4 regions of the Paeniglutamicibacter sp. NPDC012692 genome follow, and region 3 is predicted to be linked to each of the others. Evidence: riboswitches for the same ligand, from Rfam matches in the RefSeq annotation. Region 3 holds a riboswitch; each other region holds the start of a gene.
What was found. Region 3 has a riboswitch for S-adenosylmethionine ahead of ACFY5D_RS13015 (O-acetylhomoserine aminocarboxypropyltransferase/cysteine synthase family protein). Riboswitches for the same ligand answer to the same signal wherever they lie in the genome.
Positions count from the first base shown of each region.

Region 1 (5,645 bases), on a different contig from region 3:
CGACGGCACTTTGCGCGGATTTCCATCAGCGACATGTTCGGCGAATCATCGATGAACAGCGGTGCGTCGTTGAGCCGCCCCATGGTGGTGGCGATCTTCGACCACTGCTCGTCCTTGATGGTTCCCTTGCGCAGGTCCTGCAGCGCAATGCTGGCCTCTGCGGACAGCAGACGCATGGCAATTTCGTTTCGGCCCATTTCCAGGGAGAAGAAAACAGCGGTCATGTTGTTCTTGATAGCTGCCGACCGGGCGAAGTCCAATGCGAACGTGGACTTGCCGACAGCCGGGCGGGCTGCGATGACGATCATCTGACCGCCGTGCAGGCCCTGGGTCAGCTCATCGAGTTCGTAGAATCCGGTGGGCACACCGGTCATGCCCTCGCCCCGGGAGCCCGCCGATTCGATTTCGTCGACGGTGCCCTCAATGATGTCGCGCAGCGGGACATAGTCCTCCGCGGTGCGTCGTTCGGCGACCTTGTAGACCTCGGCCTGGGCCTCGTTGACGATTGCGTCGACCTCGCCGTCCTGCGAGTAGCCAAGCTGGACGATCTTGGTTCCGGCGTCGACCAGACGGCGCAAGACGGCACGCTCACGAACGATCTCGGCGTAGAAGCCCGCGTTGGCAGCCGTCGGGACGGACTGGATCAGGGTGTGCAGGTAGGCCGGGCCGCCAATGCGGGTGATTTCCCCGCGCTTGGTCAATAGGTCGGAGACCGTCACTGCGTCGGCGGGTTCGCCGCGGCCGTACAGGTCGATGATCGCTTCGTAGATGGCCTCGTGCGCCGGGCGGTAGAAATCGAGTCCCCGCAGGACTTCCACGCAGTCCGCGATGGCGTCCTTGGAGAGCATCATGCCGCCGAGCACGCTTTGTTCGGCCACAAGATCCTGCGGCGGCGTGCGGCCGTAGGCTGACTCGCCGGATTCAGAATTGGTTTCGATGTTCGCTAGCGACACGGGTTTTCCCTTCAAGCTTCGCGGGTTCCCAGTTTTCCGCGTCATTACCTACTTCAGTGTCGCAGGGTCGGCCGACCTTTTGGTACGTCCAATCTCACGTGTGCGAAGAGACACCGTAAGCCTGTGGAAATAGGTGGGGAACATTGTCACCTTAGACCTCATTTGACTCAAACCCAACATCGTTATCCACAGGGGCTGTGCATAACCTGTGCACCTTGCGGCGTGTTGTGTGCACAGTCTGGGGAGAACATTGTGGATTACCGGCGATTTTTATCAACAAAAGCCGTCTGACTAGGCGCTATGCATTTACACACCTGTGGACAGAAAGTAGTTATCCACAGATTCTCGGGGCGAAAATCTTGGTTATACACATAAAAACCCCGAGATTCCGGGGTTAATCCCCAACGCATTCCGCGGTTACCCACAAACTATCCACAGCTATCCACAGGGCTCTGGGGATTCTGGGGATTAACGAGGTTGATGAGCGCCTACGGCACTGCAATACTGGCTCGCATGGCCGCCAACAAAACCGCCCCCACCCGCGTTGATCCACATGAGTTCATCGCCTCCGTTGCCCACCCCACTCGGCGCGCGGACGCGCAGGTGTTGCTGGAAATGATGGAGGAAGTCTCCGGGCAGCCTGCGACCATGTGGGGACCGACGATCATCGGCTTCGGAACTTACCACTACAAATACGATTCAGGCAGGGAAGGGGACGCCGGCGCGATCGGGTTCTCGCCCCGATCGACGAATCTGGCCCTCTACGGTCTGACCGTCGCGCCGGAATCCGAAGAGCTCCTGGCCAAGCTAGGCAAGCACAAGCGAGGTGCCGCATGCCTGTATGTCAACAAGCTTGCTGACGTCGACTTTGGCGTACTCACGGAATTGGCGCGGCACGGGTACCGCCACATGATGGAAGTCGTCCACGACCCCTCCTAGGCGAACGGACGGCACCTGCCTCGCGGCCCACCCCGCAAAAGACAGAACCTGCCGGGCCATGATCCGGCTCTCGTGGTGGATCATGGCCAAGCAGGCTCGCGTGCCTCCGGGATAGCGCCTAGGAGACGAGCTGTTCGGTTTCCAGGCGGCGGAATGCGGATCCGTGGAAGACCAGCGGGGAATTTGTTTCATTGCTCGTTTGGTGGCCGTGCACGCGCAGCAGGACGACGTGGTGGTCGCCCGCCGGAATCTCCTGCTCAACAGAGCAGTCGAGCCACAAGCTTGCATCGTGGAGCAGCAGGGCGCCCTCGTCGGTGGAATCCAGGCGGAGCCCCGCGAAGCGGTCCCCGGTCTTGGAAGCGATCTGGCGGCAAACGCCCTCGTTCTTTTCGCTGAGCACGGATACCCCGATGCGGGCATTGGATCGAACGAGGGGCCACGTACGCGACGTGTTCTGGACCGCGAACATCACCAGCGGCGGATCCATCGAAACGCCGACGGTGAAAGACGAAGCGACGATTCCTTGCGGCTCGCCGTCGACGATGGCGCACAGTGCGGCAACACCCGAGGGATGCTGGGCGAAAACGTTGCGCAAGGTGTCGGGGGTTAGGTCTGTCGCAAGAGTCATGGCTCGGTCCTTCGGCTTGGTGCCCACCTTGATTCGGGTGTGCGCCAAAGCGCAACAGGCCATCAAAGGTGTGCGGTACTTGCCCCCGGGGTTCCGCGGGCCGAATCGTCACCTGGAGCACCCCACTACCGTGAGAGGGTTGCCGGTCAACAAGCCAGGGCTTTTGCGTTGACACTCTTGATTCATGACTAACGTTAGGAGAAAAGTTTAGCTTCAGTCAAAGATTGTTTCGACACATTGGTTCACGAAGAGTAAGAATCGAAGATTCTGCGAACAACACTCGCTTTTGGCCGCCAGTTGTCGATACTGTGCGGCCGCACCCCCCGGACGATGCCCAATCCCCCATGGGTCACGTCCACACGACCCGTTAAAGCGATGAGGACCCCACCCGAAGGTGAGGTCCTCATCGCTATCGTCCCGGGGGACGATGAATCCGCAGAGAATTACTTCTTTGCGGCTACGACTACCAGCGAGATGGTCGCGGATACATCGGTGTGCAGACGCACGGTAGCCGAGTAGTTACCCGTCGACTTGATGTGATCGTTGATCTCGATGTTGCGCTTGTCGATCGCGCCAACGCCGGCGGCTGCAACAGCCTTGGCGATGTCGTCGGTCTTGACGGTGCCGAAGAGGCGACCGGTAGCGCCGGCCTTGACGGTCAGCTTGACCGGCTTGGCGGAGATAGCGGCGGCGAGTGCCTGTGCTTCTTCCAAGGACGCAACGGCGCGAGCAGCACGGGCGGCCTTGATCGACTCAACCTGCTTCTCACCGCCCGGGGTCCAGGTGATGGCGAACGAACGCGGGAGAAGGTAGTTACGTGCGTAACCGTTCTTCACCTCAACGATGTCGCCTGCGGCACCGAGGCCGGTAACTTCGTGGGTCAGAATGAGCTTTGCCATGTTTGTATACCTTCCTTAGCCGCGGCCAGCGCCGGAGTAAGGCAGCAAGGCTACTTCACGCGCGTTCTTGATGGCCTGTGCGATCTTGCGCTGTTCCTGAACGGAAACGCCGGTAACGCGACGGGCACGGATCTTTCCGCGATCCGAAATGAACTTGCGCAGCAATGCTACGTCCTTGTAGTCGATGACAGTGATGTCAGCGGCCTTCAAGGGGTTGGACTTTGGTTTGGGCTTACGGAGTTCAGCCTTAGCCATCGTGGAGCTCCTTTATCAGGTGGAGCCCGCAGAATTTTCTGCGGGATGGTGAATAATTTTGTTTAGAAAGGCGGTTCGTCAGAACCCGGGTTGCCCCATCCGCCGTTGTTTCCTCCGGCAGGAGCGCCCCATGGATCGGCTGCCGGTGCATTCCAGCCGCCACCGCTGTTTCCGCCGGCGTTGCCGCCACCGAAACCACCCTGGCCGCCGGCATTGCCGCCGCCGAATCCGCCGGCGTTGCCGCCGGCATTCTGTCCGCCGAAGCCACCGTTGCCACCATTGCCGGAGCGCTGGGTGCGGGTGACCTTTGCGGAAGCGTAACGCAGCGACGGGCCGATTTCATCGACCTCGAGCTCGGTGACGTTGCGCTTTTCGCCTTCCTTGGTTTCGTAAGAACGCGACTTGAGGCGGCCCTGAGCAATGACACGAGTGCCCTTGGTCAACGTCTCAGCGACGTTTTCGGCAGCCTCACGCCACACCGATGCGCGGAGGAACAGCGTGTCGCCGTCCTTCCACTCATTGGACTGGCGATCGAAGGTTCGCGGGGTCGAAGCGATCGTGAAGTTCGCGACTGCCGACCCTGACGGGGTGAAACGTAGTTCTGGGTCACCGGTCAAATTACCGATTACCGTAATGACGGTCTCGCCTGCCATTGGAGCCTCCTAAAGGTGTTGTTCTACGAAGATCGAGAAGCAGAATTACTCTGCAACGACCTTTGCCTCTTCCGGGCGGGTGATCTTGGTGCGCATGATGGTCTCATTGAGGCTCAACTGGCGATCAAGTTCCGCGGAAGTAGCGGGGGTGGCGGTGAAGTTAACTACCGCGTAAATGGCCTCATTCTTCTTCTGAATGTCGTAGGCCAGGCGGCGACGGCCCCAGATGTCAACGTTCTCGATGGTTCCACCATCGTTACGTACAACGTCCAGGAACTTACCGAGGGTCGGTTCAACGGTTCGCTCGTCGACCTCGGGGTCGATCAGCACCATCAATTCATAAGCACGCATGTGAACCCACCTCCTTTGGGCTAAACGGTCACGGCATTTCCGCAACAGGAGGTTCTTTGCATTTGCTGTCGTCGATGCCCGATTGCCAGGCACGACAGAAACAGCCTTATCCAGTCTAGCGGAAAATCGCCCACTGGCCCGACGAACCCGCGTGCAGTGCGTCACGGGGGTCACCGCGCACGGTCGTCCAGCCCGTCGGCACGCAGCTTCGCCTCAAGTCGGGCGCCGAAGACCGGGGCAAGGGTGCGCATGTAGGTGTCGGAGATGTGGTGTTTGTCCCGGTACACCAGCACGTTGCCGATCACGGCCGGACAGAATCCTCCGACACAGAACTGGTCGGAGAAATCCAGCACACCGACCCGGGGCTCGCGCTTGGCCGCGGCGAGCGTGAAGTCGTTGGCCTCGAACGCGCTGGTCGCCGGGGCCCCGCAGGATTCCAGGTCATCCGGGTGTTGCACCACGCAGTCCCGCGCAAAGACCCTCGTCCCGGGGCGCGGGGTGTCGATGATCGGATAGACCTTGATGCCCGCGTCCTCGAGCTTGCCCCAGTAGTCGGCGAAGCCCTCGGCGGCGCCCTTATCCAGGACGGCCCCGGCCCAGTGGCTGGTCACCACGGCGTCGACGTCGCCGCGGGAGATGATCCGCTTCAAGGTGTCCTCGTTGGCCTGGTGGCACGAAATGCGGCCGTTTTTCTCCGCGATGCGCTCGGTGGCGGTGAACGGGCAGGAGTTCTTCAGGTAGGTCAGCAGCGTCCAGCCGTGTTCCTTGGCGGTGGCCTCCACCGCCCGGTACCAGTGCGTGGCGTGCGAGTCTCCCACCAGCGCTATGGTCAGGGTGCCGTCCGCCGCTCCCATGGTGCATTCGCGGGTGACCGGCGAATCCGGTTTCTGGACGCACTCGCCCAGGTGCGGCCTGTCGCGCTCGGCGTCGGCGGGGACCGGGATGATCTGTTTCTTGCCCGGCAGGT
Region 1 is NZ_JBIBDE010000002.1:694,492-700,136, forward strand. It holds gene dnaB (replicative DNA helicase) at 1-953, opposite strand, end outside; gene ACFY5D_RS11325 (DUF1801 domain-containing protein) at 1,467-1,892, shown strand; gene ACFY5D_RS11330 (flavin reductase family protein) at 2,011-2,520, opposite strand; SAM riboswitch class IV at 2,591-2,703, opposite strand; gene rplI (50S ribosomal protein L9) at 2,964-3,419, opposite strand; gene rpsR (30S ribosomal protein S18) at 3,435-3,674, opposite strand; gene ACFY5D_RS11345 (single-stranded DNA-binding protein) at 3,737-4,327, opposite strand; gene rpsF (30S ribosomal protein S6) at 4,373-4,678, opposite strand; gene ACFY5D_RS11355 (acyltransferase family protein) at 4,849-5,645, opposite strand, start outside.
Region 1: linked by a shared signal. The riboswitch ahead of ACFY5D_RS11330 (flavin reductase family protein) and the one ahead of ACFY5D_RS13015 (O-acetylhomoserine aminocarboxypropyltransferase/cysteine synthase family protein) in region 3 are both predicted to bind S-adenosylmethionine.

Region 2 (5,645 bases), on a different contig from region 3:
AGCAGCGCGGGCAGGTAGGCCCGGGTGCTGGCGGCCCCGCCGGCCACCGTGATGTTCTTGGAGAAGAGCTCGTAGAGCGGCAGCGGGTTTTCCCCGTGCGGAACTCCGACGAAGCCGATTGCGCCGCCCGGCCTGGTGCAGGCCAGCGCCTGGCCCAGGGACTCTTCGGTGCCCACGCATTCGAGGACCGAGTCGGCAAGCACTCCCCCGAGCAGCTCGCGCACCTTCGCGGCGGCTTCCTTCCCGCGTTCGGCGACCACATCGGTGGCCCCGAATTCGCGGGCCAGCTCCGCCCTGTCTGCATGCCTGGACATGGCGATGATCCGGGTGGCGCCCAGTCGCTTGGCGGCCAGCACCCCGCTCAGGCCCACGGCTCCGTCGCCGACCACCACAACGCTGCGGCCGGGTGCCACCTTGGCCCCGAGCGCGGCATGGTGTCCGGTGCCCATCACGTCCGAGAGCGCGAGCAGCGACTTGGCAAGCGCCTCGTCCGGCTCCGTGACTCCGGGGACCGGCACCAGGGTGCCGTCGGCGTTGGGGACGCGCACGGCCTCGCCCTGGCCGCCGTCCACCGGCAGGCCGTTTTCGTCGTTCCCGCCCCAGACTGCGCGGTGCTCGCAGGCCACCTGGACGCCATTTCGGCACGGCGGGCAGGTTCCACAGCTGTTGGCCCAGGGGGCCACCACGAAGTCCCCGACCTTCAGCGTTGCCACCTTGTCCCCGGCAGCGGTGACGACGCCGATGAATTCATGGCCGATGCGCCGCGGCTTCGGGATCTCGTTGACCCCGCGGTAAGGCCACAGGTCGGACCCGCACACGCAGGCGGCGGTGACCTTGACCAGCGCGTCGGTGTCGGCGAGCAGCACCGGGTCGGGGCAGTCTTCGACGCGGATGTCCCGCGGTCCGTGGATCAGTGTGGCGCGCATGGTGTACCTCCGGAAGCTGGGGTTGGATTTCTATTCTTCCCAGCCTATGCCTCCCGGCCGGGTGCAGGCTGCACTGCGACCCGATGACGGATTGTTGCGGTTCCTGACCCCGCGGTGGCTAATTGTCCGTTCACCCACGTATGGTTGGAACAGCTTCACGAATTCTGGTTGCTTATGGCAAAGCTCCGACTGACCAGGTACCAACCCCATTGTTGTACGGCGGGTGGTTCGGATGACGAAGCGGCCTTCGCACGCACACCTGCGGCAGGGCAAGGACAACCAGCTTCAAGGACCGTGACACCCATGTCCCACAACACGTATGCAGCACCCGCAACCACAGCCAATCCCCTGCCGCGCTTTGCCGGCGATTGGATCACCGCCTGGCTCGATTACGACCCAGGAACCGGTCTCCTGCAGCTGGGCGCCGGACCGTCCGAATGGCTGCTGGAGGCGCTCGCCCCGGAAAAGCTCGCCTCAGCGCTGGACGGACGCGGGCCGACGGAGGTGCAGTTCAACCCGGAACTTTCCATCCTGCTGCTGCCCGGCGCCTTCACCGCGGCCGGAACCTCGTTCTTCAGGTTGCGCGACTGACGTTCCAGGACCCCCGGCCGTGCTGGACCGCCAGCCGCGCAACCGGGCCGCCTGCTCCTAGATGTCCAGGACCAGTCGTTTGCCCTTGCAGCGTGAAACGCAGATCATCATGGTGTCCCCGGCCTCGCGCTCCTCGTCGCTGAGCAGCGAGTCGCGGTGGTCGACCTCCCCGGACACCACCGGTGTTTCGCAGGTGCCGCAGATTCCTTCGCGGCAGGAATTCAGGACCCGGACGCCCACCTGCTCCAGGGCGCTGAGGATGCTGGTGCCCACCGGCACCTTCACCTCCAGTCCCTGGGTGGTCTCCACCGTGAACTCGTGGTCCCCTGCCGCCGGCGCGCTCGCGGCCGGGTCGGCGACAAAGCGCTCGAACCTGTAGCGGGACGAATCCTGCCAGTCGGCGGCGAGGCCGGAAATGAAATCGAGCAGCGGGCCCGGGCCGCACACGTAGGCATGGAAGGCGGCCGAGGGGTCCCCGAGCAGTTCCGGAAGCGGGTAGAACCCGGACTCGTCGTCGGCGTGCAGGTGCACCTTGTTTCCGTAGGCGGCCAGCTCCTCGGTGAACGCCATGGAGCTGCGGCTGCGCCCCAGATAGACCAGCCGCCACGGCACACCGGATTCCTCGGCTGCGCGCAGCATGGGCAGGATGGGGGTGATGCCGATGCCGCCGGCGATGAACAGGTACTCGGGCGCCGGGGCCAGCTCGAAGTTGTTGCGCGGGTGCCGCACCTTGACCCGTGCGCCGGGGCGCAGGTCTTCATGGATGTAGGCAGAGCCGCCGCGCCCCGCGGGTTCGCGCAGCACGCCGAGCCGCCAGCGGGCATCGCCCGGCGCCGAACACAGCGAATACTGGCGCAGCAACCCGTTGGGGAGCAGCACGTCGATGTGCGAGCCGGGGCTCCATGCCGGCAGGGCCAGGCCGGCCGGGTGGGCCAGTTCCAGGGACACCACCGAATCCGATTCGCGGTTGATCCCCGCCACCTCAACGTCGAAGAATCCGTCCTCCGAAACGAGGATTCCCCCTCGCGGGTCTTCAACGACGGGCTGTTCGCTTGTGCCGATCACGATGCACCTCCAGTGCGGTGTATTTCAAAGCTGTGGTCTTGCGGGGTGGGTGGGGTGGTTTGTGCCGGCGCCGGCTGCCGGCCGAGTTCGTCCAGGGCTGCCAGCACCGCCAGCGAGGCCTCGCGAGGGGCGATGCTCACGCGCACGCCGGACCCGGCGAAGGCGCGCACCGACACCCCGTGCGCCGCGCAGCTTCGTTCGATGTCCGCGGCCCGCGCGTCGGTCTCCGGGATCCAGAGGAAGTTTCCCCCGCTGGGCGGGATGCTGTAGCCGCGGGCGGTGAGTTCACGGTGCAGGAAAGCGCGTTCTTCCAAGACCGCATCCACGGTGCCGCGCAGGTGGTCGGCATCCGCCAGCGCCGCCACGGCCCCTGCCTCCGCCACGGCGCTGAGCCCGAAGGGAGGGGCCACGGCGCGGATGGCCCGCACGACCGCTTCCTGAGCCAGCAGGTATCCCGCCCGCACCGCCGCCAGCCCGTAGGCCTTGGAAAAGGTCCGCAGGATGGCAAGGTTCGGGTAGTCCCTCAGCAGTTGCAGCGTCTGCCCGGAGTCGCCGGAGAATTCGAGGTAGGCCTCGTCGAGCACCACCAGCACGTGCCCGGGCACCGCGTCGAGGAAGGATCCGATCTCCCCGGCGTCCAGCACCGTCCCGGTGGGGTTGTTCGGGTTGCAGAACAGCACCACCTTGGTGCGTTCGGTGACGGCCGCGGCCATCGCCCCGACATCGTGTCGGTGCGCCGCGTCCAGCGGCACCTCGACGCATTCGGCCCCGGCCAGGGTGACAAGTATGGGGTACGCCTCGTAGCTGCGCCACGCGTAGAGCACCTCGTCGCCCGGCCCGGCGAACGCGTTGAGGATCTGTCCCAGCAGCGCCAGGGAGCCGGCGCCAACCGCCACCTGCGCGCCGGGCAGCCCGAGCCCCTCGGCCAGGGCCGCCACCAAGCGGTCCCCGGCCAGGCTCGGATACCTGTTGGCCCCTTCCACGCTGGCGGCCATGGCCTCCCGGGCCGCCGGCGAGGGCGGCATCCACGACTCGTTGGAGGATGCCACCCACCGCACCGTTCCGGCGGACGCCGACCGGGAGTAGCCGGGCAGCCGGCCCACCAGGGCCCGCGGTTCGGGAGTCGATACTTCGGTCAGTGATACTGCGGTGTTCAGTCCTTGCCCGTTCATCTGGACGTTCCCTTCTCCGGCTGTGCGGATGGTGCGGGTGCGAGTGGTGCGGGCTAGGCCAGCACCTTGGAGAGGAACGCCTGGGTGCGGGGTTCCCGCGGGTTCTCCAGCACCTGCCTGGGGTCCCCGGATTCGACGAGCTGCCCGTCGGCCATGAAGTGGACGACGTCCGCGACCTCCTTGGCGAAGCCCATCTCGTGGGTCACCACGATCATGGTCATCCCGGAGGCAGCCAGCGACGTCATCACGTCCAGCACCTCGCCGACCAATTCCGGATCCAGGGCCGAGGTCGGTTCGTCGAAGAGCATGAGCTTCGGCTTCAGGGCCAGCGCCCGGGCGATGGCCACGCGTTGCTGCTGGCCGCCGGAGAGCTGCGCGGGATAGTGCTGGTACTTGTCGGCCAGCCCCACCCGGTCCAGCATCTCCATACCCTCGGCCAGCGCCTGGGCGCGCGGCATCTTCTGCACGATCAGGGGCCCCTCGATCACGTTCTCCAGCGCCGTGCGGTGCGGGAAGAGGTTGAACTGCTGGAACACCATGCCCACGGAGGCGCGCTGCCTGGCGGTCTCGTTTTCCTTAAGCTCGTGCAGCTTGTTGCCGGCTCGGCGGTAGCCGATCCGCTCGCCGTGGACCCAGAGCTCCCCGTCGCTGATCTTTTCCAGGTGGTTGATGCAGCGCAGGAAGGTGGACTTGCCGGAGCCCGAAGGCCCCAGCAGGCAGGCCACCTGCCCCGCCTGCACCTCCAGGGAAATGCCCTTCAGGATTTCCAGGTGCCCGAATGACTTGCGCACGCCCTGGGCGCGCAGGACTGGTTCGCTCATTTGCTCGGCTCCAATTCCGGTTCGATGCTTGGCGAGGCCCCGGTAGGGGCCCCCGGGAGGGCCGCCGCGGCCGCGGGCGCCGCGGGTTTCCTGCCCTTGACGGGGGTGAAGCCGCGCTCGAAGTGGCGCTCGACGAAGTACTGGCAGACCGAGAGCACCGCGGTGACGGCCAGGTACCAGATGGCCGCCACGATCAGCAGCGGGATGGTCTGGAAGTTCCGCGAGTAGATGATCGAGACGCTGGTCAGCAGCTCCGAGTAGCCGATCACGATCACCAGCGAGGTGTACTTGAGCATGCCGATGGTCTCGTTGCCGGTCGGCGGGATGATCACCCGCATGGCCTGCGGCAGGATGACCCGCCGCATGGTCTGCAGGCGGGACATGCCGATCGCCTTCGCGGCCTCCGTCTGCCCGGGCGGGATGGCCCGGATCCCGGATCGCACGATCTCGCCCATGTACGCGCCCTCGTTCAGGCTGAGGCCCAGCAGGGCCGCGGTGAACGGGGAGATCACCGAGTTGGTGTCGATGCTCAGCAACTCCGGGCCGAACGGAACCCCGATCCCGATGTTGGGGATCAGCGCCGCCAGGAAGAACCAGAACAGCAGCTGCACCATGAGCGGGGTGCCGCGGAAGAACCACGAGTACGCCCAGGCCGCGGTGGAGAGGATCGGGTTTGCCGAGAGCCTGCAGACGGCCACCACGATCCCCAGCGCGATGCCGATGAGCATGGAGATCGCCGTGAGCATCAGGGTGCGGCCGAGGCCGGACAGCACCGGCTTGGCGAAGAGGTACTGGCCCACCACGTCCCAGTGGAAGCGCTCGTTGGCGAACATGCCGTAGACGAGCATCGCCAGGATGCCGATGACCACCACCGCGGCGATCCAGCGGCCCACGTAGCGGGCGGGTACCACGACCAGTCCGGGTTCCTCCGCCCGGCGTGCACGCGAAGTCATTGGACGCGATGTCATTGCTTCACGCCGTTGACCGGGAACGATTCCAGGGAGTGGTCTGCCATGTTGTACTTCGTCAGGATCTTGTCGTAGCTGCCGTCGGCCTTGATGGCCTCAAGC
Region 2 is NZ_JBIBDE010000008.1:105,308-110,952, reverse strand. It holds gene ACFY5D_RS20595 (zinc-dependent alcohol dehydrogenase family protein) at 1-926, opposite strand, end outside; SAM riboswitch class IV at 1,080-1,208, shown strand; gene ACFY5D_RS20590 (hypothetical protein) at 1,230-1,517, shown strand; gene ACFY5D_RS20585 (PDR/VanB family oxidoreductase) at 1,575-2,582, opposite strand; gene ACFY5D_RS20580 (histidinol-phosphate transaminase) at 2,579-3,754, opposite strand; gene ACFY5D_RS20575 (amino acid ABC transporter ATP-binding protein) at 3,808-4,575, opposite strand; gene ACFY5D_RS20570 (amino acid ABC transporter permease) at 4,572-5,528, opposite strand; gene ACFY5D_RS20565 (ABC transporter substrate-binding protein) at 5,540-5,645, opposite strand, start outside.
Region 2: linked by a shared signal. The riboswitch ahead of ACFY5D_RS20590 (hypothetical protein) and the one ahead of ACFY5D_RS13015 (O-acetylhomoserine aminocarboxypropyltransferase/cysteine synthase family protein) in region 3 are both predicted to bind S-adenosylmethionine.

Region 3 (5,645 bases):
CCTGTGCCGGGGAGTTGGTTGCGACCAAGGCTATGAGTGGAACCGCAAAGGAGTGCAATGCGATTCCGAGGGCCGAGCCGGTGTCCGAACCGAGCCAGAGCAGGTAGTTCCGGTTGCGCCACAGTGCGGGGGCCGGGGTTGTGGTCCTCGTGCTGTTCTTCGCGCTGGTTTTGGTGGTCATGCACCCAAGAGTAAACCCGCAAATTTAGTTGCGCAATAGAATTTGCGCAACTAAATTTGTGGAATCTGTACACTGGTGGCATGGATCCAAAGGAACGGAATTCCACCGAAGAAACAACCATCACCATGACCTCTTCAATGCTCAAGGCCATGGCGAATCCCCTGCGCCGCCGCATTGTCGCGACGCTCTCGGCGACGGACTCTGCACGCGCCACTGATTTGGCCGAGCGACTTGATGTCCCGGCCAATTCCCTGAGCTTTCACCTCCGGGTGCTGGCCTCGGCAGGAATCGTCGAAGAAGCTCCGGAGCTGGCACGTGATCGTCGGGATCGAGTCTGGAGAGCGGTGCGGGGGCGATTCAGCGTTGGAAGTCCGGAGGCGCCCAGCTCGGCCGACGATGCCCTGGTCTTGAAGACGTATGTGGGGCAGCAGGGTCAGGAGCTGGTGCGCCAGCTTCAAGCGGTCCTGGATTGGGGCAACGCGTATGCCACGGGGAACGAGCCGGACATGCGGGGTGTGCTTGACCTTTCAAACCTGATGCTGAATGCCGATGAGGTGAAGGTTCTTGAGAACCGGATCATGGACGTCGTTGGAGAAGCCAAGCGGGAAAGCCTGCGCAACGCCGACGATGGGAGTGACCGCAGGTTGTGGCACCTCACCACGATGATGGCCCGCGAGGACCTTCCGGGACTTGCCCAGGATTAAATGTTTAGGGGTGTGCCCGGCCGCATTGGCCGGGCACACCCCTAAAAGAAGCAGTTGCCGGCTATGCCAGCAGCTGGCGCTTGGAAGAAATCACGCCGGTGTTGAAGCCTGCCAGGCGCAGGCCGCCGTGGAAGCGGGCGTGCTCGATCTTCACGCAGCGGTCCATGACCACGTCCAGGCCGTTGGCCTCGGCCTTGGCCGCGACCTCCTCGTGCCAGGAACCAAGCTGCAGCCAGAGGGTCTTCGCCCCGACGGCGATCGACTCGTCAAGCACGCCGGGCAGGTCGTCGTGCTTGCGGAAGACCTCGACCATGTCCGGGGTCTCCGGCAGGTCGGCAAGCGACTTGTAGACCGGCTGGCCCAGGATCTCGTCGAGCACCGGGTTCACGAAGTAGACCTTGTACTTGGAGCTGGACAGCAGGTAGGTCGCCACGAAGTAGGACGCGCGCGACGGCTTGTTGGAGGCTCCGACCAGCGCAATCGACTTGGTGTTCCGCAGGATGTCCAGGCGTTCGGTGGCGTTCGGGCCGACCCAGGTGCGGGCTTCGGTGGCGGTCATTACTTGGCTCCCGTCGTGGCGGCGGCGCGTGCCGCGTCGATGGAGCACGCGGCCCCGTCGTAAACTTCCTCGGCGGGTGCGTCGAGCACCTGCTGGGAGGCGGTCAGGGCCTGGTCCAGGTCCCAGAGGATGTCTTCGAGGTCCTCGAGTCCCACGGAGAAGCGGATCAGGTCCTCCGGCACGCCCGCCGCGACCAGCTGGTCGGCGGTGAGCTGCTGGTGGGTGGTGGAGGCCGGGTGCAGCACCAAGGTGCGCACGTCGCCGATGTTGGCCAGGTGGCTGGCAAGCTGCAGCGCCTCGATGAAGGCGGTGCCGGCGGCACGGCCGCCGTTGATGCCGAAGCTGAAGACCGAACCGACACCCAGCGGGAGTAGTTCCTTGGCGCGCTCGTGGTGCGGGTGGGACGGCAGGCCTGCGTAGTTCACGTAGGAAATGCGCGGGTCGTTATCCAGCCATTCGGCCACGGCCTTGGCGTTGGCCAGGTGCGAATCCATGCGCTGCGGCAGGGTCTCGACGCCCTGCAGGAGCTGGAACGCGGACTGGGCCGGAAGCGCCGGTCCGATGTCGCGCAGCTGCTCGCTGCGCAGCTTGGTCAGGAAGCCGTACTCGCCGAAGTTGTCCCACCACGAGACGTTGCCGTAGGAGGCCACGGGTTCGGTCATGGACGGGAACTTGCCGTTGCCCCAGTTGAACGTACCGGCTTCGACGACGACGCCGCCGAGGGTGGTGCCGTGGCCGCCGAGGAACTTGGTGGCCGAGTGGATCACGATGTCGGCGCCGTGCTCGATGGGGCGCAACAGGTACGGGGGAGTCAGCGTGGAGTCGACGACCAGCGGCAGGCCGGCGGCGTGGGCAACCTCGGCCAGGCCCTTGAGATCGGCGATGTCGCCGGACGGGTTCGCGACGACCTCGGTGTAGACGGCCTTGGTGTTCTCGCGGATCGCCGCGGCGAATTCGGCAGGGTCGGTGGAATCGACGAACGTGGTCTCGACGCCGAAGCGGCGCAGGGTCACGTCGAGCTGGGTGATGGTTCCGCCGTAGAGCTTGGAGGAGGCAACGATGTGGTCGCCCGCGCCTGCCAGCGCCGCGAAGGTGATGAATTCGGCCGCCATGCCGGAGCCGGTGGCGACGGCGCCGATGCCGCCCTCGAGCGAGGCGATACGTTCCTCGAAGGCCGCAACCGTCGGGTTGCCGATGCGCGAGTAGATGTTTCCGTACTTCTGCAGCGCGAAGAGGTTCGCGGCATCGTCGGAGTCCTTGAAGACAAACGAGGTGGTCTGGTAGATCGGGACGGCACGGGAACCGTGCTCGGCATCCGGGGTGCCGCCGGCATGCAGTGCGCGCGTGCGGAATCCAAATTGATGTTCGGCCATGAGGGTGGCTGACTCCTTGCGTATGTGGCAACGGCCGCCCGGGGTACGGACGGCCCTCGCCTGTGGGGCTGGGGTGGTGCTTCTCCCGGGTCAATGCGGTGCCGGTTCGCCCAGGACAGGGTCCGCAAGGACCCTCTAGGGGTTCAGCACCGAAGATTGCTTACGCGCTCTCCATCGTTTCTGGCGGTAGCACCTTGTTCACCGGAGTGTGAAAGGTTGCTGCGGCGTCATGGAACCAGATCTCTCGGCCGCTCGGGATGGGGTGTTGATCCATTGTGGCAAGAAATCGACCAACAGCCAAAGATTGTGAGCTTAGGTTGCGAATGCTGAGACGAAAATCGAAGAATCTGCGCCGCCCCGATGGCCGGGATTATGCCGGGCTAGGCTTGTGGGCATGAGTGCAACGTTGGTTTTGGTCCGTCACGGAGAAACAGCCTGGAATGCCGAGGGCCGTCTCCAGGGCCAAACGGATATTCCGTTGAACGATGTGGGCCGCGAACAGGCCCATGTCGCGGGCCAGGAATTGGCCGGCTCGAGCTGGGATGTCCTTGCGTCGTCGACCCTGGGCCGTGCGGCGGAAACCGCGGAACTCATTGGGCAGAACCTTGGCCTGGCCCTGACCGAAAAAATCGACGGACTCCGGGAGCGTCACTACGGAAACGCCGAGGGACGCGTGGTCTATGACCTGCCGCGCGAGGAAATCGACGTGCTGCTGCGCTCGGCGGAACCAGAGGAAGCCGTGGCCGCGCGAGGCATCCGGGCGCTCTGCGACCTGCTGGAGCGCCACGAAGGCAAGCGCATCATCGTGGTTGCCCATGGAACGCTGATCCGGCTGACCGTCGATGCGCTGGTTCCGGGACGCAAGACGCCGATCATGCGCAACGGGCAGATTCTCGAGGTCGATATCCCCTTGCTGCGGCGCCATGCCGCAGCCCCCACGCACTAGCGCGATCACTGCCCCCGGCCGCACGATGGTGGGGTGAGCGAAAACTTCTTTGGCGACCGCGGATTCTATGCGCGCCGGGCGCGGGCCTATGACGCAATGCTTGGGTCCCCGACCTACAACAGGGTCTTCTGGGGCACCCGCCCGGACCAGTACGCGGCCTTTGCGGCGAGGGCCATCGGCTCGGGCGACGGCCCGCTGCTCGAGGTGGCCGTGGGGACGGCCAGGGCCACGGCGCTCCTGCATGTTGCCAGCCGGCGCCCCACGACACTTGTGGACCTGAGCGCGCCGATGCTTGAGGTCGCCGGCGATTCAATTCGCCGGGCCGCCGGCGGGGAAGTGCCGGGACGCATCACCCTCGAGTGTCGGGACATGCTTTCGCCGACCGACGGGCGGCGCTTCGAAACCGTTTTGGGCCTGGGCCTGTTGCACCTGGTCCCGGATCTCGGAAAGGTCTTCGCCGGGCTGGGTGCGCAGCTCCGGGATCACGGGACCCTGTATCTGGCCTCGCTCGTCCGGGGTTCGGCCCGGTCCAACGCCTACCTGAAGCTGCTCAAGTCCCACGGGGACATTGCCGAAATCCGCACACCGGGCGAGCTCTACGAGTCGGCGCTGGATGCCGGGATCGGCAACGTCTCCGTGAGCCACGAGGGCGCCATGGCCTATGTGGTCATTTCGCGCTAGGGGCGATCTTGCCTGAATTCCGCGGCCATGCGCTTGGTCTCGACCTCAAAGCGGGTCAGCAGGCGCAGCAGGTCGTCGCGATCCCCGGCAGACCATTCGCCGACCAGGTCGGTGGCCAGCGAATTTCCCGAGCGTACCAAGGCTGCGGCGGTGTCCGTTCCGGCGGCGGTCAGGGCAAGCCGTGACGCCCTGGAATCCTTGGGGTCCGCCAGTTTTTCCACCAGGCCGGCCTCCTGCAGGCGGGCGGCGATCTTGGAGATGTTTGATGCCCCGGTGACCATGCGGGCGGCCAGCGCCGACGGTCGCTGCGGCCCGTAGGAGCCCAGGATCGTCACGGCGACAATCGACGCGGGATCCAGGTGGACACCCTCGCGGGCGGCGACGGCCGTCATGAAGTCGGGGGATGTCCATTGGGACATGATGCTTTGCAGCATGTTGATCAGTGCGGAATTTTCGGGGGCGTTTTCCATGGACTTAGGCCTCGGTCCCGCCGTCGACGGGCAAAACGACGCCGGTGATGAAGCTGGCCTGCTCCGAGAGGAGGAATGCGGTCGCGTTGGCGATCTCCTCCGGCTGGCCGAGTCGCTTCATGGGGATCTCCGCGGCGTAGCCGTCCTTGGCCTCGACCGGCAAGGAAGCGAGTGCGGCGGTCTCGATGGCGCCGGGGGCCACCGCGTTGACGCGGATGCCCAGGGCCGCGTTTTCCTTGGCAACGCTGCGGGTCAGCGAGACGACGCCGTGCTTTGCGGCGCCGTACGGGGTCAGCTGCGGGGTGGCGCTGATGCCTGCGAGCGAGGCGATGTTGACGATCGAGCCACGGCCCTGGGCCGTGAAGTGCGAAACCTGCGACTGCATGGCCAGGAAGGTGCCGCGCAGGGTCACGTTGATGACGCGGTCCCATTCCTCGACCCCGACGTCCTGGATCGGCTTGGGCATGGCGCCGATTCCGGCGTTGTTGACCGCCATGTCCAGCCGGCCGAACGATTCGACGGCAAAGGGCACCAGCGACCCGACCTCTGCCGCGTCGGCGACGTTTGCGTGCTTGTAGACGGCGCGCCCGCCGGCGGCCTCGATGAGGGCAACGGTTTCCGCGCCGGCCCCGTCGTTGACGTCCGAGACGACAACGGCTGCGCCGTCGGCGGCAAGGCGCAGGGCGATGGCACGGCCGATTCCGGCACCGGCGGCCGTCACGAGCGCGACC
Region 3 is NZ_JBIBDE010000003.1:202,756-208,400, forward strand. It holds gene ACFY5D_RS13000 (MFS transporter) at 1-181, opposite strand, end outside; gene ACFY5D_RS13005 (ArsR/SmtB family transcription factor) at 262-885, shown strand; gene ACFY5D_RS13010 (CoA-binding protein) at 947-1,444, opposite strand; gene ACFY5D_RS13015 (O-acetylhomoserine aminocarboxypropyltransferase/cysteine synthase family protein) at 1,444-2,817, opposite strand; SAM riboswitch class I at 2,986-3,081, opposite strand; gene ACFY5D_RS13020 (histidine phosphatase family protein) at 3,212-3,763, shown strand; gene ACFY5D_RS13025 (methyltransferase domain-containing protein) at 3,797-4,444, shown strand; gene ACFY5D_RS13030 (MarR family winged helix-turn-helix transcriptional regulator) at 4,441-4,914, opposite strand; gene ACFY5D_RS13035 (SDR family NAD(P)-dependent oxidoreductase) at 4,919-5,645, opposite strand, start outside.

Region 4 (5,645 bases), on a different contig from region 3:
GTAACGCCGGCGGCGACCCGCTCGTCCTCGGTGAGCTGTGCGTGGGTGGTGGAGGCCGGGTGGACTACCAACGAGCGGACGTCGCCGAGGTTCGCCACGTGGGAGTGCAGCTTCAGCGCATCGACGAATCCCTGGCCGGCCTCGAGGCCGCCGGAGATTTCGAACGCAACAATCGCACCGATGCCCTTGGGGCCGTACTTGCGGCCGCGTTCGAACCACTTGCTCGACTCGATGCCGGCGTAGTTGACCGACTCGACCTGCGGCTGCGCCTCGAGCCACTTGGCGACCTCCACGGCGTTGGAGACGTGGCGCTCGATGCGAAGCGACAGCGTCTCAAGGCCCTGGGCGATCAGGAACGCATTGAACGGGGAAACGGCGGAACCCAGGTCGCGCAGCAGCTGAACGCGGGCCTTGAGGATGTAGGCGAGGTTGGCGCCGAGGATGCCATTGACACCCAGGTCGCGGCCGAAGACCAGGCCGTTGTAGGACTCGTCCGGGGTGTTGAAGCCCGGGAACTTCTCAGGATCGGCGGCGAAGTCGAAGTTGCCCGAGTCCACGATGACGCCGGCGATCGCGGTGCCGTGGCCGCCGAGGTACTTGGTGGCCGAGTGGATCACGATGTCCGCACCCCATTCGATGGGACGCACCAGGTACGGGGTCGCAAGGGTGTTGTCGACGATCAAAGGCACGCCTGCCTCGTGGGCGATGGCCGAGATCGATTCGATGTCCAGGACGTCCTGGCGAGGGTTGGAGACAACTTCGCCGAACAGGGCCTTGGTGTTTGGCTTGATCGCCGCACGCCAGCCATCCAGGTCGTCGGGATCCGCAACAAAGGTGACCTCGATACCCAGCTTGCGCAGCGTGTGCTTGAACAGGTTCTGCGTTCCGCCGTAGAGGCTGGGGCTTGCCACGATGTGGTCCCCGGCCTCTGCGAGGTTCAGGATCGCGAAGGTCGTGGCTGCCTGGCCCGATGCCAGCAGCAGTGCGCCGACGCCACCCTCGAGGCTGGCAATGCGCTGCTCAACCGCGTCCTGGGTGGGGTTGCCGATGCGCGTGTAGATAGGCTCCAGCTCCTGGAGCGCGAAGCGCGCGGCGGCGCTTTCCGCGGTCGGGAACACAAAGGAGGTGGTTTGGTAGATCGGCAGGGCCCGCGCGCCGGTGGCGGCGTCCGGCTCCTGGCCCACGTGGATCTGACGAGTTTCGAATGACCAGTCGTTTGACATCGTTCTCCCCTTCGAGGAATCAAGGGGTATGCCCGTAGCCGACACCTGTGGCGTCGGATTCTACATAGGGGCATGCCCGCGCTTGTCCTGCGTCCTTGTGACGCAGGGCCTGGTCTTCACCCGGGGCACCCCACCGCGGTGGAGGGTTGCCGTCCAGCAAGCCGGGGCTTGTTGCTGGAACTCATGACCTTGTGAATCAGTCTGGCGCAAGGAAACGCGGGCGCGCAAGAACATCTCAAAATGTGACAATCCGGAAGTAGCGGGGCGCTGGCCCGATCCCGACCATGAAACCACCAGCCAAACTCAAGTTAGGCAACCCTAACTCGAGAGCCAGATCACATCGTGCCATGATGGGCACATGATGAGGTTGGACCATGTAACTTACGCTTGTGGACCCGACGGCCTCGCGGCAACTGCCGCTCGGATCGGCGCGGCCCTTGGACTCGAATCTGTAAAGGGCGGTATTCACCCACGATTTGGTACTCGCAATGTCATCTTCCCGTTGCAGAATGACCAGTACCTCGAAGTTGTCGAGGTACTGAACCACCCCGCATCGGACAAGGCACCGTTCGGTCAGGCCGTTCGTGCCCGTTCCGAACTTGGCGGCGGCTGGATGGGCTGGTGCGTTGCTGTTGATGACCTGGCACCGGTCGAGGCACGCCTGGGCCGTAGCTCGGTACCGGGAAACCGAAAGTTCCCGGATGGACAGGAACTGACCTGGCGCCAGATCGGCGTCAACGGCTTGATCGCCGATCCACAGGTCCCGTACCTGCTGCGTTGGGATGACGGGACGGAGAACCTGCACCCGTCGAAGGCACTGACCCCGGTTGGCAAGATTTCGTCGATCAGCATCGCCGGATCCAGCGAACGCGTCGCAGACTGGCTCGGACAGCCCGAGCAGTTGCCGGTCGGCGATGTCACGGTCAACTGGCAGGCACCCAACGGCACGCCGGGAATCCTCTCGGTCACCTTCGAAACCCCCAAGGGTTCGATCACGCTGTAGGGAATCACCCAAACAAACCAACGACCGCGGGGGGGGGGGGGGGGGGGGGGGGGGGGGGGGGGGGGGGGGCCCCCCCCCCCGCGGGGGGGGGGGGGGGCGGGGGGCCGCGCCCCCCCCCCCCCCCCCCCCCCCCCCCCCCCCCCCCCGCGGTTCTTTAACCCTGTTTCTGCCCCGGTCCGGCCAATCCCCCGCCGGCGACTCGCTGCATTTCGTCTCTCAAGACCTCAAAGTGCCGCACCACGATCGAGCCGATGGCCATGAAAATTCCGCCAACAAACAGAATCTGTTGGAGCGCATAGACGGCGCCTCCGATCACTTCCCCGGCCATGGGAACGGCGTCATACAGCCACAGGATCACGGCGTTGCTCATAAAGGAAAAGACCACACCAACAGCGGCCATGGCCAGTCCCAGTCTCAACATCTGTCGTGAACTCATGAGTATTGGCGTCTTCTCTCCATCTTCGGTGGGGCCTGTGGCTGATCGCCGGTCGGCGATCGCTAATCCTGTTCCGTGTGGGGATGCGATTGCGGTACCTGGCGGATTCCGGCCACGGCCGCCTCGGCCGAACGGACGACAAAGGACCCCACAAACAGGAACAGGCCACCGTAGAAGGTGCCTTGTTGCAACACGTAGACAACGGCGCCGGCCATGCCAAGTGGCAGTTCGAAGTCATTCTGGTTCATCGCCAGCCAATTCCAAATCGGCGAAACAATGATGTTAAAGAGAAGCCCGATGATGCCCAGAATCAAACCAACCCAAAACATTCTTTGTGAACTCATGGCTGCGGGCACGTGCTTCTCCTGACGAGGAACTCCCGAGCGTCGCTTTCGTCCGGGAAGTAGCGGGCTGACCGAAAATGGCTTTCACGTCAGCCTAGCAAGGGCTCAGACCCATACAAGTGATCACAAATACTGTGATCAAACCGTGTTTCTAGGAACCGACACCGATAGCGGATCCAAGCAGCGCGTAACCGACGAATCCGGCGACGTCCAGGAACGCATGCGCGATGACCAGCGGCATGACACGGCCCCTCCGTGAATACACGTAGCCGAAGACGACGCCCATCGCGACGTTGCCGACAAACGGACCGATGCCCTGGTAGAGGTGGTAGCTGCCGCGCAGCACCGCGCTGGTGAAAATGATCTGCCATTGGCCCCAGCCCAGACGCCCCAGCCGCTCGAAGAGGTAACCCACGACGATGACCTCTTCCAGGATCCCGTGCCGGACCGCCGAAAGGACCAGGACTGGAATGGTCCACCAATAGTCGTCGAGCGCGGCCGGGACGATGATCGTGGTCAGCCCCAGCGCTCGGCCCGCCGCATACACACCGAGCGTTCCAAGGCCCATGGCCAGGAACAGCCCGGCGCCCCACCCCAGGTCCCTGAATGGCTTCGCGAGGTCAAAACCCAGCCGGGCAAAGGGGTTGCCGCCGGGCAAGCGCCAGAGCAGGTAGAGCACCAGCATGACCGGCACCAGGGCAAAGAAGATGTCCAGGAGTTGGTAGGTGAGGTCGAAGTACTCGCGCTTGTTCAGCGAGTTGTTCAGCGACGTCGTCTGCGAACCCAGGGGTGCGCGGGTCATCTTGTCGATGAGGTTCACGATCGAGTAGATGCCCGATTGCCCCAGGGAAAGGCCCAGCACGATCAGCAGCTCGACCTTCAGGGCCCTGCGCGAGGCGCCTTCCGGATTGCCGGCCGGTGGCATCGCGGGTTCGATGGGTTGGCTTTGCTCCACAGACCTTTGATTCATGTTCCCGATCCTACTTCGTCGACCTGTAGCAACACCTTGAGGTTGACCTGCAAGGATGGTGCCGTGATCCGGAACCCTCTGCCACAGGAAATTGCCCTCGCCCAATCCCTTTATTCGGGCCCCGACTGGGAATCCGCCCATGTCAACGAGGGCGGCCAATTCCATGCGGTACTCGTCGCCGAAAACGAGGCGGTGCTGCGGATCAGCCGCACCCCTGAAGCCGGACGGCAGATGCAGCGGCGGGTGGACCTCGTGGAAGCTCTGGCGCCCCGGCTCGGTTTCGAGCTGCCGACGGCGCTGACCCCCGTGTGGCACGGCAGCGACCGCTCCGCGGTGGTCCAGCGTTACCTCCCGGGAAGCGCACATGCCCCGCACACGGGTGATGCCGCGGCGTTGCGGAGGCTGGTGGCGGAACTTGCGGGCATCGACGTCGCGCCGCTGGCCCACCTGCTGGCACAGCCCTTTGCGTTCAACGGCCCCTGGACGCCCGCGAAGACCGCCGCGACGCTGCGTGCGCTGCCCACGGGAATGCTCGCGGATGCGGAACTGGTCCTGGCGACCATCGCCGGCTTCGCCGCGATTCCACCGGCGCTTGTCCACGGCGACTTGGCCGGTCACAACGTGCATTGGCTGGAGAGCCGGCTCGTTGGCGTGCTGGATTGGGATCTGGCGGCGGCCTGGGATCCGGCCCTCAACAGCGCTTACCTGGGCCTCTGGCATGGAGAGGCGATGCTGGACCTGATTGCGCCGACCGCCCAGGAAGCGTGGAGGGCACGCGTGTGGCTCGGCGCCATGAGCCTGGAAAGCATCTACGACGTCCACCTGGCCAACGATCCCGCGCGGCTGGCGGCCATGGTTTCCAGGGTCTCCGGCCGAATCCGGCGCGCCGCGGCCTCGGCCCGGGGTTAGCGGCCTGGCAACGCCGCGGGGGCGATGATCACCGGGATGCCGGCCGATTCAAGCTCGTGCTTTTGCTCGGCGGTGATCCCCTCGTCGGTGATCAGTGCGTTGAACGTGGCCCGGGTCAGCGCCGCGAAGGCACTGTGCCCGATCTTGGAGGAATCGCACACCAGGTAGCTGCGCCGGGCCCGGCGGATCATGAGGTCGTTGATCGACGCCTCGAACTCGTCGGACACGGTGGGGCCGATGTGGGCCTCGAGCCCGTTGATGCCCACGAACGCGATGTCGAGGGTGACCTTTTCCAGCGCCTGTTCGGCGAAGGGGCCCACCAGTTCGTAGGACCGCGGGTTCAGCACTCCCCCGGTCACCATCACCTTGACGTGGGTTCGCACGGCCAGCGACGAGGCGATGTTCACGGCGTTGGTGACAACGGTGAACGTGGTCCGGCCGGACTCGTTGACCAGGTCGCGGCGCATTGCCAATTGGGTGGCGATGGCGCTGGAGGTGGTCCCGCCGGACAGCCCGACGACCATGTCCTGCTTCACCAGGCCGGCGGCGAGCACGGCGATCGCGTGCTTCTGCACCGCCGCCTCTTCCTTCTGGTAGCGCACCGGAAGGTCGTAGGCCACGGAGTTGCTGACCGCCCCTCCGTGGGTGCGCGAGAGCAGGGAGGCCGCAGCCAGCGAATCGAGGTCCCGCCGCGCGGTGGCCGGCGAGACCTCAAGGCGCCGCACTATTTCGTCGACCTCGATCTGCCCGAATTCGGAGA
Region 4 is NZ_JBIBDE010000006.1:42,209-47,853, reverse strand. It holds gene ACFY5D_RS18020 (bifunctional o-acetylhomoserine/o-acetylserine sulfhydrylase) at 1-1,223, opposite strand, end outside; SAM riboswitch class IV at 1,297-1,412, opposite strand; gene ACFY5D_RS18015 (VOC family protein) at 1,582-2,226, shown strand; gene ACFY5D_RS18010 (hypothetical protein) at 2,381-2,626, opposite strand; gene ACFY5D_RS18005 (hypothetical protein) at 2,725-3,018, opposite strand; gene ACFY5D_RS18000 (CPBP family intramembrane glutamic endopeptidase) at 3,158-3,931, opposite strand; gene ACFY5D_RS17995 (phosphotransferase family protein) at 4,040-4,885, shown strand; gene ACFY5D_RS17990 (DeoR/GlpR family DNA-binding transcription regulator) at 4,882-5,645, opposite strand, start outside.
Region 4: linked by a shared signal. The riboswitch ahead of ACFY5D_RS18020 (bifunctional o-acetylhomoserine/o-acetylserine sulfhydrylase) and the one ahead of ACFY5D_RS13015 (O-acetylhomoserine aminocarboxypropyltransferase/cysteine synthase family protein) in region 3 are both predicted to bind S-adenosylmethionine.